DNA from 2 places in the Halalkalibacter sp. AB-rgal2 genome. Region 1 is predicted to be linked to the other one. Evidence: riboswitches for the same ligand, from Rfam matches in the RefSeq annotation. Region 1 holds a riboswitch; the other holds the start of a gene.

Region 1 (8,810 bases):
CAAAATCGTAAGGTATTTTTAGCTTGAGCGATGGTTAGGACATAGCTTGTTTATTAGTGTATAGAGAGAGGAGGGGGAAGAAGTATGGAGATTGTACATGTAGAACGATTAATGAAAATATATGGAGAGCATCAACAACAAGGGGCTACAACAGCGCTTGATGGTGTGAGTCTTTCCATTCAAAAAGGTGAATTTGTTGCGATTATGGGGCCATCAGGTAGTGGGAAAACGACCTTGCTCAATTTATTGAGTGGGATCGATAAACCGACGGCTGGAACGATTACGATAGCCGGTGATGAAATAAGCACGATGCAGAGAGAGCAGCTTGCCTTATTTCGACGAAGGCAGTTAGGCTTTGTGTTTCAAGAGTTTCATCTGCTTGATAGTCTAACGATCAAAGAAAACATTATATTGCCGATGATTCTAGAAAAGAGGAATTCCTCGTATATGAACGAAAAGGCTGCACATGTCATGGGGTTATTCGGGATAAGTGAGCTTGCTGGTAAATACCCTTATCATGTGTCTGGGGGACAACAGCAAAGAGCTGCTGTATGTAGGGCGTTAGTGAATGATCCCGATATCCTTTTTGCGGATGAACCGACGGGGAACTTAGACTCGAAGTCCTCGACGGCTATATTAGAATGCTTTCACGACATCGTAACGACATTGCAAACGACGATTTTAATGGTAACACATGATGTTTTCGCAGCGAGTTATTGTCAGAAGGTAATTTTTATAAAGGATGGGCGTATTCATTCTCAGCTTATGAAAAAAGGGAGCCGGAAACAATTTCTCGATCATATTATGGATAACCTTGCTGTTCTAGGAGGAAGAAGCCATGACCTTTAATGATCTTGTTTGGAAAATGGCGAAGGTGAATCAAAGGAAATACCTCTTTTATTTTATTTGTAATAGCTTTGTTGTGACGGTTTTTTTTATGTTTTCAACGATTTATTTTAACGAAGCGATTGTCCATGCAAATGAAATGGAAGAAGAGGCGATTTCAGCTGTATTAATGATCCCTACAGTGGCGTTACTTGCATTTACGGTTTTCTTTATCAATTATGCCCATTCGATTTTTATTAAAAGAAGGAAAAAGGAATTTGGTCTTTTCATGATGTTAGGAATGTCTGATAAAGATATTCGTAAGCTTCTGCTGCTAGAAAACGGTGCGATTGCCGTGCTATCACTTTTGGCGGGATTATTGTCAGGGAGCGTCGTTTCGCGATTGTTCTTTCTTCTGCTTATGAACGTCATTGATTTAAATGATGTGCCATTTGAATTAAATGGAAGGATGTTTGCTGCGACAATCGGAATCTTCCTCGTTATTTTTTCAGGGGCTGTTTGTCACTCATTAATCGTGACGAGCAGGAGTGAGATTACAACGACATTTAAAGATGGAAGGGTCTCTGAGGGAAATCGAATACGTAGTCCATTACTTGGTGGTGTCGGCATTGCGCTCGTGATTGGTTCAATAGCTCTGCAATACTACTTTTTTTCTGAGGTGGATAACAGCATTAATGATGGTACAGTTCTTTTAGTCGGGACCGTTGTTTTATTGATTGGGCTTTATTTGAGTTTATCTCAGCTAGGAAGTGTTATGCTTGAACTTGCAAAGAAAAAAGAGTCTTTCTATTATAGGCAGGTGCTGTTTTTAGCAAATGTTGACTATAAATTTAAACAATTAAAAGGCATTTTTATGTTAATTATAACGATGGCAATGGTAACCATTTTCTATACGTCGATGCTCCTTTATTTCTACTCGTCTGCAGAACAGCTAGCGGATGAACGGTATATATATGATGTCTTCTTTCCTCAGACGACGATGAAAAATACGATTTCTAATGAAGAGCTAGAGCAACTTTTTCATACAAACGATCATGTCATTGAGGAGCACGATGTATTAGAAGTGGTTGATTACTTTGAGCCTCATCCTCAATGGGATGATTATATTCGTTATAGCTTTATTTCGATTGAAGAGCTTAATCAATTATATTCAAAGGAATTGTCTGTAAGTAAGGGTGAATATATTTATTTTGAAAACACAGATTCATTATATGCAAATGATCGTGAGTTTGCTGAGAGGACCATTTCGATTGATGAAGATTTATCATTCTCTATGAAGGAGAAGTTAATCGCACCCGTTTTTGATCATTCTTCGCTGTATTTTTCGGATTTTATAATTGTGCATTCAGATGATTACTCAAACATTAAAGAGAGCCTTGATGTGTATACATCGAATTTCCATTTCGGATTGGAAAGGAGCAGGGGATGCCTTCTATGAGCTAAAGGAGCGTTTTCAAGCAGGGAATAGTGAGATGGAACGGGATCCGTTAATGTCGTATCTGTATTATGCTTCAGAGGAAGATGTGATGAAGCCACGTTCTAAAATAGAGGAATATCATTTAAATCGTAAAGCAGGTGGGCTGCTCTTCTTTGTGTCGAGCTTCTTAGGTGCATTATTCTTTCTCGCAACCTTCATGCTATTGTACCTAAATGTGTTCTCGAACATTGAGCAAGAGCGACAAACATTTGGAAAGCTATACAAAATTGGAATAACGGAAAAGGAAGTAAGGAAAAATATTGCAAAAGAACTACGCTTGCTCTTCTTTTTCGCTCCAATTAACGGCTTGCTCGTTGCCTATAGCTATATTGTTATTTTTGCTAAAGATGGTGGAGGGATCAAGGAGAATACTCTACTTACGACGAATTTCATCATCGTTGCGCTCTTTTATTTCACCTTACAAATCGTGTATTATCAGCTCGCGAAGCGTAAGTTTATGAAGGAATTGATGGGGTCATTGTGAATGTGGTGAAAGTATAAGATTTCAAAGAAAGGACTCGTCCACATAGATACGTATTGCATGAGGGCACATTGCCTTCATGCAATACAAAACATAAAAAGCTCCTATAATGCCGTTAACCCACCATCAATTGGATATACGGCACCGTTAATAATCGCAGACTGATCGCCTAATAAATAAACGACTAAATGCGCAACCTCTTCTGGTGTACCGTAACGTCCAGCAGGAATGCCTGATTCGACAGCTACTTTTGCTTCTTCTGAACCTTGGGTGAAGCGCTCCATCATTTTTGTTGCCGTTGGTCCTGGAGCAATGGCATTAACGCGAATACCTTGGCCCGCATATTCTCCCGTAGCTGTTTTGGTTAAGCCGACAACAGCATGCTTTGTTGCTGCATAAGGACTCACACCTGGAGTACCGACAATTCCAGCATTGGAAGCAGTGTTCACAATCGAACCTCCCCCATTTTCAAGCATTACTTGAATAACGTATTTCATTCCGTAGAAAACACCCTTAAGATTAATATCGACCACTTTTTCAAATAGGTCATCAGGGTATTCAGCTAACTTCGTAACAGACCCTTCTATTCCAGCGTTATTGAAAAACATATCAATCGTTCCGAAGGCTTTTACTGTTTCATCGACATATTGTTTTACTTCATCCCGTGAGCCTACATCTGCTTGAACGAAGATGGCTTCTGCTCCGAGCTCTTGAATAAGAGATACGGTTTCTTCTCCGCCTTCTTTTGAAATATCAACAACTGTTATACGTGCACCCTTTTCTGCAAGTAGTAAGCAAGTCGCACGCCCAATTCCACTACCGGCTCCAGTGATAATCGCTACTTTATTTTTGTATAGTTCCATATTCATTCCTCCATTTCAGATTTAGTATGCAATATGAACTAAAAAAAATACAGTAAAATGCTTTACTTTTTATGAAAAAAGGTCGATATTTGATATGTGACGTTCAATAATATTGAGAATAAAAGGAGTTTTTTAGTTGGATAAAGTACAAGCGTTTATTACATCAGTACCATATATAAAAGAGATCTTACGAGAGGAAACGATGATTACAGTTTTTGATGATAAGCAATATTTGTTCTATTCACCAAGTGCTGAATTAAATTTCGAGCATAAACCAGGAGATCCACTGCCAGATGCCTATTTGAATTTTGCTATGGTCAATGCAGAAGGGACAACGGTTGTAAAGGTGCCGGCAGAAGAATTCGGGGTGCCGTTTAATAGTATTTCCTTTCCAATTAAAGATGAGAACGGCAAGGTGATTGCAGCCGTTAATGCTGCTGTAAGCACGAAAAATCAAGATGTATTTAATGAAATTATTTTAAGTATGGATAAGGTAGCTGATTCGTTACTAGGAAAAGTACAACACATTGCTGCACATTCTGAAGAGCTATCAGCAACGACTGAACAAATTAATGAAAATACAAAGAGTACAGTAGAGCATTCATCGAAAATTACGGAAGTGACTGGTACGATTAAAGGGATTAGTGATCAAACCAATTTACTCGGTTTAAATGCAGCAATCGAGGCTGCTCGGGTAGGTAAAGAAGGTGCTGGTTTTGGCGTAGTTGCAAATGAAGTGAGAAAATTAGCGATTGACTCAAAGAACGCAACTTTAAGCATAGAGGATACATTAACAGCTATTAAGTCTTCGATTGAACAGATGCAGGAGGATTTTCATGAAATTGCGACAAGCTCTCAAGAAGAAGCGAAGCTCGTAACCGAATTTATGGCGGAAATTGAGAACTTAACGGAGACATCAAAGAAACTAAAGACATATATGGAGTCAAACGTCCTATAACAAGGATGAAAATGTATCTAAAGTAAGAGAAAACCTTTGATTTTTATACTTATAATTGGTACAATTGAAACATAAAATAAATAATTGTTCACGATAATAGCAAACTTATTGAAAAATAAGGACGCAAAGCCGCGGGCCTAAAGTAGGATTATACTAAGGTAGCCGGGTTGCCGAAGGGACTGATATGAGAGTGGATATCTATGTTCTTGGGTATCCGCTTTTTTTATGTGAATAATACATGTCCTAATGATAAATGTTTGTTGTATCTAAGATAGAACGGCATTAGGTAGTCCGACCGTGGTAAAAAACAGAAGGCCAAAATAGGAAGGGGAACGAACATGTATAAAGTTGAACCGAATTTGAAGAGGTTATTGAATTTAACTGATTGGTCTATTGAACAGCTCATTACCCGTTATAACGACTTATTGGCAGACTTGAAATTTGCTCGAAATGCGTTTGAATTTGAGAAAACATCTGATATTAAGACAGAGATGGTATACATAAAAGAAGAAATGAATAATCGGAAAAAGGCTCAAATGGAGGAAGAAGCAAAGAAGCATCGAGAAGAGCTGGAGCTACTGATTTATAATAAGAAGTGAATAACAATGATGAAGAAAATGTTCCTAAAAGGTGAAACGACTTTTGGGAGCTTATTTTTTTTGGATAGACCTAGAGCTTTTATTATGTAATTAAACCCAAAACCGACAACGATTGCTCAGCATGTGTCATGGATCAACTCCTCATACTAAGGAAAACAAAACAAGAGGAGAGGATTTTGTGACAACGGTTGTAACAACATTAGCGGATAAACGAAGGGAGAAACAGTGGAAATTCGAGCGGAGTGTATTAAAGAGCTTATCATTAAAGGAGCTGAAAAAGGATGTACAGCTTCATTTTGAGTCTGTTTTTCCTGCTTATGTGCTTTCCCATCCATTTTTAGTTGATCCTTGTATGGATATGGCGATTGACGCTTACTTGTTAGGAGCGGACTACGCGAAATTTGGTTATTATGGCGAGAGTGAAATGGATGTCAAAAAGCGTTGTGATGAGGAGTTAACGGAGATTACCCATATGGTGTTCTATATGATGCAAGGTTGGCTGACTGATACAGAATATGTGTTGGATTCGCTAAAGGTAGCCACCGATGCCTTTGTTCATAATTGGTGGATCAAAGGCTTTCGTGAAGGAGAGAAGCGCTATCGGATGAGGTTGCATTAGATAAGAGGGTAGAAGTATGTAATGAAGGAGGGAGTGAGTAAGTGCTGTATATGGTTCCTCATTCCTTTATTTTTCCTTTACTTCACTTATTCATGTCGTTACGGTTCCTGATTCCTCTATTTCAGCTTTTATTGCTCTTTTGGTCTTATATAGCTCAAATAGAGGAATGAGGGTTCCTTTTTTCTTCTTAGGGAGCGGGGTTTGCCCGATTTAGAGGAATGAGGATTCCCTTTGTTCTTTGCGCGCTCCTATTGTCTCTCAATGGAAAGCGGAGACGATAGGAGGAGGCGGGGCCGCGCTGTATGCGGTTCGTTGCTGTTGTGCTTCGCACGACGGCATTAAGATAAGACTGCTGAGCAGCTTTTCTTAAAAATCACTTCATATTCTTTTACTTGTCCTAATATACATAAGTAGACGGGGACGAGGGGGGAATACGGTGACGATAAGAAAATGGTTAAAAGGTGTCATGTTTGCCATCGGTGTTGTGTGTTTATTAAGTGTGATTCAATATCAATTTGTTAGTAACGATTCATGGGGAACGTGGAACCTCCCTTTGTCTGGGAAGGTTATTATTATAGATCCAGGACATGGAGGGATTGATGGTGGAGCGGTTTCGAAGGCCGGAGTGTTAGAGAAGGATGTGACATTGGCCATTAGTGAGCAATTACGTGACTACTTACAAGAAGCTGGAGCCCTTGTTTTGATGACGCGTGAAGAAGATCGAGATCTTGCTGATGCTGATACGCAGAAGATCCGCCATCGTAAAATACAAGATTTAAAAAGACGTGTAGAAGTGATTAATGAATCAGATGCAGATTTATTCGTTAGTATTCATTTAAATGCCATCCCTTCACCTAAATGGAGCGGAGCGCAAGTCTTTTATAATCGCGCGATTCCTGAAAATGAACCTATGGCTAAGTTTGTCCAAGATGAGCTTCGGGTTAATTTGGAAAATACGACTCGACAAGCTAAGCCAATCCATAACGTATATGTTATTAAAGAAGCAACCATTCCAGGTGTATTAATTGAAGCGGGTTTTCTTTCTAACCCATTTGAATCGGAACAGCTGAATACGGAGGAATACCAACAGAAAATTGCAGCGTCTATCTATCAAGGGTTATTACGTATGTATACGAATGAGAAGCCCCCGTTGTGATTTTATGGTCACTTCAATATTGCGAACCGTAAAGAATGAAGCCCTTTTCCTGCTTGTGCTATACTGTATATATTATTAAAAAAGGGATGGTGTCATACTTGGCTTTTACGGAATTAGAGATTAAAGGTTGGCTTAAAGGAGTAATAGATCGTGATTTAAATAAAAGTATTGTCGACACGAATGGGATTCGTGAAATTAAAATAAACGGTGACCACGTTAGCTTAAAGGTAGCTCTTGCTAAAACAGGGACAGCTGAACAAATGGACATTCAACAAGAAATTGTCCAATTGTTAAAAGGTGAGGGAGTGGATTCAGTAGGTCTTCGATTTGAGGAATTGAAGGAAGAAGAAATTCAAGCGCTTGGGGGATTTCCCCACCCCGGTGAAGCAAAGAGCTTATTAGATGAAGGCAATAACACAACATTTATTGCTGTGACGAGTGGTAAAGGTGGTGTTGGTAAATCAACGGTATCGGTGAATCTAGCTGTATCGCTTGCCCGTCTCGGAAAAAAAGTAGGGATTATTGATGCTGATATTTATGGCTTTAGCGTTCCTGATATGATGGGGATTGAAGAGCGTCCACAGGTGATCAATGAGCGAATTCATCCTGTTGATCGATTTGGTGTTAAGGTGATTTCAATGGGCTTTTTTGTAGAAGGGAATGCTCCTGTCATTTGGCGTGGGCCTATGCTTGGCAAAATGCTTAATCAGTTTTTCTCCGAGGTCGAATGGGGGGAGCTCGATTATCTAATCCTTGATTTACCTCCTGGTACAGGTGATGTGGCACTTGATATTCATACGATGCTCCCGCATTCAAAAGAGATCATTGTTTCAACACCGCACGCAACAGCAGCGTTTGTTGCTGCAAGGGCAGGTGCTATGGCTATCAAAACCCACCATGAAATCCTCGGGGTCGTAGAAAATATGGCCTATTTCCAAAGCAAGCTAACAGGGGAGAAGGAATATGTATTTGGACAAGGTGGCGGCGATCGACTAGTCGAGGAGTTGAAAACCGACATGCTAGGGCGTATTCCGTTAGGGCAGCCGGACCTAAGAGAGGATGTCTTTGCTCCTTCGGTGTATGAGGAGACTCATCCAATCGGAGAGATTTATATGGATATTTCGAAAAAAGTGATCGAGAAAACGTTATAGAGGGTGTTTAAAAAAAGGTGGATTGTCCTCTTGTTGAATGAAGCAATTGTAGTCGCTATATCTTATAAAAGTCTTGTGGTGAGTGCTTTTCTCGCAACAAGACGCGTAGCGAACAGAGTCATTTCCCCTCGGAACGCCAATAAAAAGACTAAAGGGAATCCTCTTGCCGCTAAATGATTGAAACAGTGGTGAGAAGAAAGTAAGGTAACCCTCATTCCACTATTCGACTAAAACGAGTCCAAAATGAGTCTAAATAGTCGAAATAGCGGAATGAGGAACCGCCTGTAGCACGTGATCTTATCCAAAAGACCTTGTAACGTATGAAGCCATTAAGCAAAGACCGCAGCAGAGGCCAATGAAAAAGGGCAAATCGACTTTTCAGTACCTTTGTTTAGGCAAACGGCTCACTCGTTGCTCGCATGATAGGAGAAACCCATTCAACAGACAACGGTTTCGCACATTGCTTAGAGGACACTAAAAAAGTTAAAAATCAAACTTTTTCAGTGCTCTCCCATTGCGTGGTTTTCCTTAAAGCATTAACTAGATTGTTCTTGTTGTCCCTCTTGTCCCTCTTGTTCCTGCTCGTCCTGCTTTTCAACAAGCTTATCGAGCTGTTCCTCTGCTATTCCCATTAATATTTCATTAATCCTTGCTACGAAA
Region 2 (8,810 bases), on a different contig from region 1:
TTGAAATTAGGAGCGTACAGAGCTATTCCGTTTGTATGGTCCACAATTCCATGCATCCCTACACCTATTCCGATAATTTTCTCTTCCGGGCATGAGGAGTGTGATAGAACATCAGTAATTACTTCTTTTAGTACCTTAAGAAATGTTTGTTCATTCATTCCCTTTGGTAATGCATGTGTTACTTGATGCTCGATTGTGGCATCCAAATCAGTGAGTACAGCTCTAATTGAACGACCGCCTACATCTATTCCAATAATGTATGAATGCTTTGCTTCTATTGTAAGAAGAATTGGTTTTCTCCCACCTTTTGACTTACCAATCGCGCTCTCCTTCACGATCCCTGACTCCAATAGTTCAGATACGATGTTCGTGACTGTTGGAGGAGTTAACTTTGTTTGTTTTGCAATATCTGCACGTGAGATTGGACCATATTCACGAATAATCGTTAAAATAACCGATCGATTCAAGGACTTCATTAATTGAAAGCTACCTGTTATATGCGTACGAGTCATATTCATCCCTCATTTCTATTCCTAACTAGTACTATGAAAAGTATATCGTCTCTTATAGAAAGTGACAATCGGTTATTCGATAGCGCTTCTGTACAAGCTCATAAAAAATATAGAAGATTTAACTGAACTTGAATATCCATATATGTTAGAGTAGAGGTAATTCAGTGAAAAATTGAAACCAATGTCTTTTACTGGGCGTATATTCTACTAACAAAGAAAAGGAGTTGTTAAGATGACTGAAATATTATGGTTAAGCATTATTGGTATTATTCTGTCTATCCTATTAATTATAGGGATTGTTGTATTTATTATTTTTAAGCTGCGATATAAGACGGCAAGTACAAACCAGGCTCTCATCATTACAGGGCCAAACCTCGGAAATCCAGATGAGGATTCACGAATTTTCGTTGATGAAAATGGTAGAAGTATGAAGATTATTCGTGGTGGAGGTGTGAGACTTAAACTCTTTCAAACTTGTACACCGGTTGATTTAAATTCCTTTCAAATTAAATTAACAACACCGAAAGTCTATACCTCCCAAGGAGTGCCTGTCATTGCTGATGCGGTCACTTCTGTAAAAATTGCCGATTCCCTTATCGGAGTAGCCAATTACGCAGAGCAATTTCTCGGAAAGAAGCAAAAAGAAATTGAAGATGAGGTTTCGAAAGTATTAGGTACCAACCTTCGTGCGATATTATCAAAATTGAGTGTCACAGAAATTAATAATGATCGGGAATCATTTAATCATCAAGTTCAAGATATTGCTCAAGAAGAGCTCGACAATATGGGCTTTAAAATCACTTCATTTGGTTTAGATGATTTAAGAGATACAGATGAAGAAAATGGATACTTAGAAAACCTCGGACGCCCACGAATAGCTGAAATACGCAAAAAAGCGGAAATGGCCGAATCTGATGCTGAAAAGGAAACAAGAATTTACCGAGCGAAAAATGATCAAGAGGCACAAGATGAAGAAAACCGCCGTCAAACAGCTATTGCCGAATCTCGTAAAGAAAAAGATGTAAAGGAAGCACAAATTAAAGAAGAAACAGAGCGTGCCCGAGCAAAGTCAGAGCAATCCTACGAGTTAGAGAAAGCTAAGCTTGCTCAACAAGTGAAAGAAGAAGAAATGCAAATTCAATACATCGAACGACAGCGCCAAGTTCAATTGCAAGTTGAGGAACAAAAACGCCGTAAAGCTCTCGCTGATGCAGATGCTTATGATATTAAAGCAAAAGCAGAAGCAGAAGCAGAGAAAGCTAGAATTGATGGGGAAACAAAAGCGACCATTGAAAAACAAAAGGGGCTTGCAGAGGCTGAAGTTATTCGTGAGCGAGGTCGTGCGGAAGCAGAAGCTAAAGAACTTATGGCTCAAGCAATGGAGAAGTTTGGAGAAGCGGCAATTCTCGAAATGTTTATCCAAGTCCTTCCGAAATATGCACATGAAATTGCCAAACCTTTATCACAAATTGACGAAATGAAAGTATTTGATTTTGGTGGATCAGATTCAAATGGCGGAGCATCAAAAATTACTAATAATGTAACGAAAACAATGCTAGGTCTACAAGAAAGCTTAAAAGAAACGACTGGAATGGACCTTAAAGAAATGTTAGAAACTTACGTCTCAAGAGGTCGAAATCAGTTATTTGAAGAGATCAAAGAAACTGCTAGTACAACTGAACATTCTAATCTCGATCAAACTGCTGACTACGAGGAAAAGGAAATGTCCAATCTAGAAAAACAGCGAGAAGAAAACGTAGATTCCTAACATATAAATGGAGCGTTATGTTAGCTATTACAGGAATTTTAAGCAACTTTAAGCAACTTCATGAAAATGAAGTACCGATACCACCTGTAATGAGCTTTACATAGCGCTCTTTTAAGTCCGATTTGATCGCATCTCCGCTATTGACTTCTAATGATTTCTAGTTTTAAATCAGGTGGTAATGGCTGCCCTAGATGAAATAAGTCAGCTGGATCACGACGATTACGTGCCGCTATCTCGCCTTCAACTGAAAGAAACACTTGATTTTGATAAACATCCCTACCCTTTTTTGCATGGACAAGAGCAACCCACTGACCTGGAACCGAAAAGATCACGTCAGCTTCATATAATCCTTCACCTATTGAATGGAACGTCCTCTCAATTTGATGAACAGTATCTGGTCGATCAAAAACGACCGAAACCTCAGCACCTTCAATTGGTTCATTTCGCTCATCAACAATATAAAGGTGAATCGTTGATATGTTACCTGTATAATAGACATCCTCACTAATCGTCGTTACATTCCAATGGTCAATAAGCTTTTCATTAGGAAAAAGAACGATCAGAAATATAGCAAACCCAATTAAACAAACGATCCCAGCTACGACCACTGGCCATTCAAAGGACGTTTTTGTCGCAATTCTCATCTCTAACCTCCTTGCTGTCATATTCATCATTTCCAGCAAGAAGAAAACTTAAACAAAAAGAATATAGAAATGCGACTTTTAAAAACACTTTATTTTTCCCTTTTTATTAATCTGCTTTTTTATCGGCATAGGAAATTAATTAAATCGTTATTTCTGACGGTATTCAATCGAAAATATATCATGTCTACGATCTTTCAATTGTCTCACACTACCGGCTCGGCGATTTCTTCTTAATATTTCTAAATCAACATCACCTACAACAACCGTTTCAATATTCGGCTGGCACTCTCCGACAATTCCGTCACGAGCAAATGCAAAATCAGATGGGCTAAAGATCCCTGATTGTGCATATTGAATATCCATATTTTCTACATCAGTTAAGTTGCCCACTGTCCCGGACAAAACGGTATATACTTGGTTTTCAATCGCACGCGCTTGTGAACAGTACCGAACGCGTAAGTACCCTTGACGATCATCCGTACAAAATGGTGTGAAAATGATGTTTGCTCCTCGATCTACTGCAATACGCCCAAGTTCCGGAAACTCAATATCATAACAAATTTGTATCGCTATTTTTCCACAATCTGTATCAAAGACATTTACCTTGTCTCCACCTGAAATACCCCAAAAACGCTTTTCGTTCGGAGTAATGTGAAGCTTGTATTGCTTTTCAATCGTCCCATCTCTTCTAAACAGATATGAAATATTGAAGATTTTCCCTTCTTCTTCAACAAAGTGTGAACCACCAATAATATTTACATTGTATTTAACAGCTAAATTCGTAAACAAGTCTAAATAATCTTCAGTAAATTCAGTTAAGCGACGAATTGCCAAGCTCGGACTTTTTTCAGGTAGAAAGGACAATAGCTGTAATGTGAAAATTTCAGGAAATACAGCAAAATCAGACTGAAAGCTTGCCGCAACATCTGTATAGTACTCACATTGAATAGCGAAGTCTTCAAATGATGATATTTTTTTCATTTCATATTGAATCGTTGTAATTCGTACTGGAAAGGATGTCTTAAATTGACGTTTAGGCATCGTCGCACGATAATCAATATTATTCCATTCCATTAATGTCGCATTACGAAGGGATGCTTTATCGTCATGTAAATAATTTGGATTGACCCGCTTTAACGTAAAACCGTTCATCACCTGGAACGTCAAAACAGGGTCATAAATGTTATGCATCATCACTTCTTCCACATACTGTCTAGGCGTTAATTCTTTAGCGTACTTGTAATAATTCGGTATACGCCCCCCAATAATGATACTTTTTAAATTTAATTCTCTCGCCAAATCTTTTCGAGCCTCGTACAACCTCCTACCTATTTTCATTCGACGGTAATCAGGATGGACCATTACTTCAATACCATATAAATTATAGCCTTCAGGATCATGATTTGTAATGTATCCTTTGTCAGTAATCTCATTCCACGTGTGTTGGTCATCATACTCATCAAAGTTAATAATTAAGCTTGAGCATGAACCAATAATAATGCCATCATATTCAACACAAAATTGCCCTTCAGGAAAGTGCTCTAAATGGCTCTGCAAATGTTCTATTTTCCATGGCTCCATATTACGAAAGCACAATTTTTGCATTTCGATTATTTCTAAAAAATCACCTTCACGTATATTACGAAGAATCATTTTCTTTTCATATTTAGATACATCAATTTTGGACACGATGTCACTCCCTTAAATTACAACATTCATCAACTACCTATTTATTATAAGAAATATTCCTCATAATAACATACATTATATTGAAAGGTATATTGTACATTTACTTCTGCGATAAATTCTGATTTATAAAAAAAACCACCTTATAGGCGGTTTTATTACTCTTCCTTAACAGCGATATGCACTTTAATTGCTCCAATACTAGTAGTGAATGGAATTGTAACAAATGGTAATTTAGAATGAAATCTAGAATCTCCTTCATTGACTATCGGCGTTGTTACATCAATTGTACAGGCTTCCTTTGAAAGTTCGGTAGCAGTTGTCCCTGCTACCCAATTACCAAATTCTTGAACAGCACTCCAACCCATGTCATCAAGTTCTTGGATTTCCATACCACCCATCATCGTACCTACTATTTTCTTTGCTGTTTCTCCTGAAAACGTTACAATAATTTGACCTGTAAGTTCCCCTTTTATTCCTAGTATTACAGCCACATTGTTTGATGGAATTGATCCAGTACCTGCACTTGGTCTTTCTTGATTAATCTCTAAGCCAAAGTGATTTGTTAATATCTCTTTCGTCGCTCTACTTATTGCATTAACATGATTAACATTCACGTAACATTCCCCCAAAAGCACCACGACAACACACATGTCGAATAGTGACAGATAATTATTATGAAAGTTGTCGTTCCTTGTCGTTTTCACGAATAGCATACCATTGTTCACGTGCCATTTCTACTATTTTTTTCTCTTCGTGTTTATTTTTATGTTCAACAACCTTTGCTAAATATTTCAATGCATCTTCTGTATGTTCAACTCTTCTAGCAATTTCTCCAATCATGTATAACATCTTAATATCTGTCATCGTTGTACCATCGTAATCAGCTTCCAAATAAGACGCTTTGTACTTTTCTAACGCCTTCAACAAAAAACGCCTTTCTTCTTGTTCATCTTTTCTCATTCGACAAAGCCACCCTAATCTTAAACATAAACTTGCCATAACAATTGTTTTTTCCTTCTTTACCATCCCACTAATAACTGCCAATTTTGTAGCTTTAATAGCATCTACCACATGTCGTTCTTGTCCAAAATCTTGTACTGACCAACCTCTTAACTGTTCTTTAATGACATTTAGAGAATCACTATTAATGCTAGAAGAAAATGTATCCATAAAGGCAAATCCACAATTAGGACATACGATAGCCTCATATAGTAAAGGATGAATACTAGAGTCTTTATACTCAGTAAAAAAATCAGTATGAATATTTTCTACTTTCAAAAAACGAGTGCGCACTCGTTTAGTCGAGTGTTTATGAGCACATATTTGACAAACACTCTCTTTATCATATAACGGTGTCAGCATTTCATTCAATTTTATCACCTAGTCTATTTGTCTTTCTTTTATTTTAGTTCAAAAGTACCTATTATACTAGAGGGAAATGGAATTTTTCTTATACCTAAATAATCTGTCCTTCGTAAACTCTCATCTTATGTATTCTAGCACCACATTCCAAGAAAAAATTATGCAATAAATTCTTCAGCAGTAATACTAGCAACTAAATCATAAAACGGCTTAAACTTTTTCTTATTTCGAAAATTTAATGTTTGATACATGTAATTTTTTATGTCGACAGCTCCCAAATTTCCCGCCATTAACGTCTGGATGATCTGGCTTAGGAACTCAATAAGCAAAATTAAACTATCCCAATCCATCTATACAAAGTCACTTACTGTATGACGTATGATTGACGAAGTTTGTCTAATAACTCTATATTTGACCAATAATGATTATTTTTGATTTTGTTGATCAATGTCGGAATAATTGGAATAAAAATACTCTAAATGACATTCGAATTATGATATTATAATAGTACGATCAATTACCGTTCATTTCTTGAATTCATGCCCCTTTAAAAAAACAGAAATTAAGAAAAGGCAAACTTGTTGAAAGGCAAGGACGCAAAGCCACAGGTCTACGGAACCAAACTATGACGGCTGGGCTACCGATAAAGATGGAGGAATCTTGATGTTTGTATTACCCCTGGAGAATATTAAGGAAATTGATCAAGAGTGGGAACAATTAATGAAAGAGGCAAAGGAAATAGGGTTATCCCCCGAAGAAGTTCGCTTATTTCTTAAACAAGGCAGCAAACATTCTCTAACCGTACAAATGATACAACAATCAAACTCATTAGCTTAACTCGCTAGAGACAAAGTCTCCTCCGGAGGCTTTGTCAAACTCACCGCTGTTTTACTTCCTCCATCCATTCATATTTTTTCACTATGAGCCTTTTCTACTTCAATACAAAAAAGCCCGAACGGAGGACGCCCTCCATCCGAACTATGAGGTCATTTAAAAAGTTTGGTTTCTAACTTTTCCTGTCCCCTTTAAGCAATGTGCAAAACCATTGTCTGTTTTGAATAGATTGATATGAGTGAAGCCATTGCTAGTCAATTCAAAGGTACTGAAAATGTTGATTTGTACTTTTAAAGTGGCCTCAACTATATTATTAAGGAATCGCTTGCTTTTGGTTTTGTAATAGATGTCTAAATACTCCTTTTTCTTCTTCTGCCAATTTAGCATACTCACCTGACTGTATGATATGGCCATGTTCTAGTACAATCACTTGATCCGCATCACGTATCGTTGATAAACGATGAGCAATAACAATAATCGTCATACTTCCTTGTAAATGACGTAATGCCTCTTGAATCTTCTTCTCATTCTCTGAATCTAAGGCACTTGTTGCTTCATCCAAAATGAGAATAGTAGGCTTTCTTAAAATCGCGCGAGCTAAGACTAAACGTTGCCTTTCCCCTCCTGATAGCTTCATCCCACGATCACCAATTATCGTATCTAATTGGTTTGGTAACATTTTGACGAAATCAGCTGCCATTGAAAACTCTAACGCTTCCCACATCTCTTGTTCAGTAGCATGTGGAGCTACTAGCATTAAATTCTCCCGGATCGTTTCATTAAACAAAAAAGGTTCTTGTGGTACATAACTAATCGATTGTCGTAAATCCATTAATCGTTTTTCCGTTAATGGTAATCCATCTACCAAAACCTGCCCCTTTTGTGGTTTATTTAAGCCCATAAACAGATCAATCAAGGTGCTTTTACCTGCTCCAGAACGACCAACGACAGCTGTCATTTTATTAGCGGGTATTCGTACAGAAATGTTATGAAGTGCGTATATATTCGATTCACTTTCTCCTTCATCATTATATGAAAAATACACATTTTTACACTCAATATGATTATGAACATTAAGCCGAGTTCCTTTATCAAACTTGTGAAATTCCTTCAATTCTTCACACTCATGTTGAATGGCTTTCACGACTTCAAAAGCAGGTACCGTATTAGCAATCTGCTCCATAGATGCTTGAATATCTGTAACACGAGGCCACAGTCTAGAGAAAATCACAATAACAAGTAATAATTGTCCTCCTTGTGAATGAAACAAGTTAATCGAAAAAAAAATAAACATAGCCATTAAGCAGGCAGATGCGATTTTATAATACATTTGAGATGTAGCTTGTAATTTCGTATAGTTAACCTGCTCTTCTTTCATCTTCTTTGTAACCGAATCATACCAACTTAATCTATTTAGCTCTAGTGTGTTACTTTTAATATCTTTAATTCCATTTATTTGATCTGTTACACCAGCTAAATACGCCTTACTTAATTCATGATTACGACTTCCTAATCTCATTGAATTCGATAAAAACTTACGAGAAAAAAACAACAGTAGTAATCCACTTAAGAGTACAAACCCCGTAATAGTAGGTGATAACCAAAAAGCAATACTAATTTGAATCAGCGTAAAAATAAAAGACGAGACAAATTGTAAAAAGGTAAATGTTCCTGCTCCAACTTTCGTAATTTCATTTGTAAGTATATTTATTAAATCAGATTTTCTTTTTTTTACAAAAAATGCCCATTTCGCTTGAAGAATTAAACGATACGTTTCAAATCGTAAATATCGATAAAAACCGTTTGTGATTTCAGTATTCTTAACCGTTATGTAACGTTGTAAAACATTTTGAGCTATAACAATCATAACAAAAAGAAGTAAAATGATTGGAAGTCCGATCGATGACGGTATTTGTTCAAATGGTTCAAATAAAAAAGCAATTCTTGCAATCTCGCCTTGTAAAGGTAAAATTCCACTCATACTAATCATTGGAATTAACA

The links. A riboswitch is a leader RNA that binds a small molecule or an ion and turns the genes downstream of it on or off. The one in region 1 is predicted to bind cyclic di-GMP.
Region 2: linked by a shared signal. The riboswitch ahead of ACERJO_RS12075 (anti-repressor SinI family protein) and the one ahead of ACERJO_RS13490 (hypothetical protein) in region 1 are both predicted to bind cyclic di-GMP.

The regions. Positions count from the first base shown of each region.
Region 1 is NZ_JBGUAV010000017.1:3,220-12,029, reverse strand. It holds gene ACERJO_RS13520 (sensor histidine kinase) at 1-11, shown strand, start outside; gene ACERJO_RS13515 (ABC transporter ATP-binding protein) at 85-849, shown strand; gene ACERJO_RS13510 (ABC transporter permease) at 839-2,284, shown strand; gene ACERJO_RS13505 (FtsX-like permease family protein) at 2,226-2,807, shown strand; gene ACERJO_RS13500 (SDR family NAD(P)-dependent oxidoreductase) at 2,909-3,667, opposite strand; gene ACERJO_RS13495 (methyl-accepting chemotaxis protein) at 3,804-4,625, shown strand; cyclic di-GMP riboswitch class I at 4,714-4,800, shown strand; gene ACERJO_RS13490 (hypothetical protein) at 4,964-5,224, shown strand; gene ACERJO_RS13485 (YbaK family protein) at 5,403-5,843, shown strand; gene cwlD (N-acetylmuramoyl-L-alanine amidase CwlD) at 6,286-6,999, shown strand; gene ACERJO_RS13475 (Mrp/NBP35 family ATP-binding protein) at 7,098-8,150, shown strand; gene gerD (spore germination lipoprotein GerD) at 8,687-8,810, opposite strand, start outside.
Region 2 is NZ_JBGUAV010000013.1:69,997-78,806, reverse strand. It holds gene ACERJO_RS12110 (ROK family transcriptional regulator) at 1-512, opposite strand, end outside; gene ACERJO_RS12105 (flotillin family protein) at 745-2,280, shown strand; gene ACERJO_RS12100 (FixH family protein) at 2,418-2,924, opposite strand; gene ACERJO_RS12095 (GNAT family N-acetyltransferase) at 3,072-4,577, opposite strand; gene ACERJO_RS12090 (chemotaxis protein CheX) at 4,769-5,227, opposite strand; gene ACERJO_RS12085 (DUF2225 domain-containing protein) at 5,286-5,975, opposite strand; partial or broken gene ACERJO_RS12080 (manganese catalase family protein) at 6,143-6,235, opposite strand; cyclic di-GMP riboswitch class I at 6,537-6,620, shown strand; gene ACERJO_RS12075 (anti-repressor SinI family protein) at 6,639-6,812, shown strand; gene ACERJO_RS12070 (ABC transporter ATP-binding protein) at 7,123-8,810, opposite strand, start outside.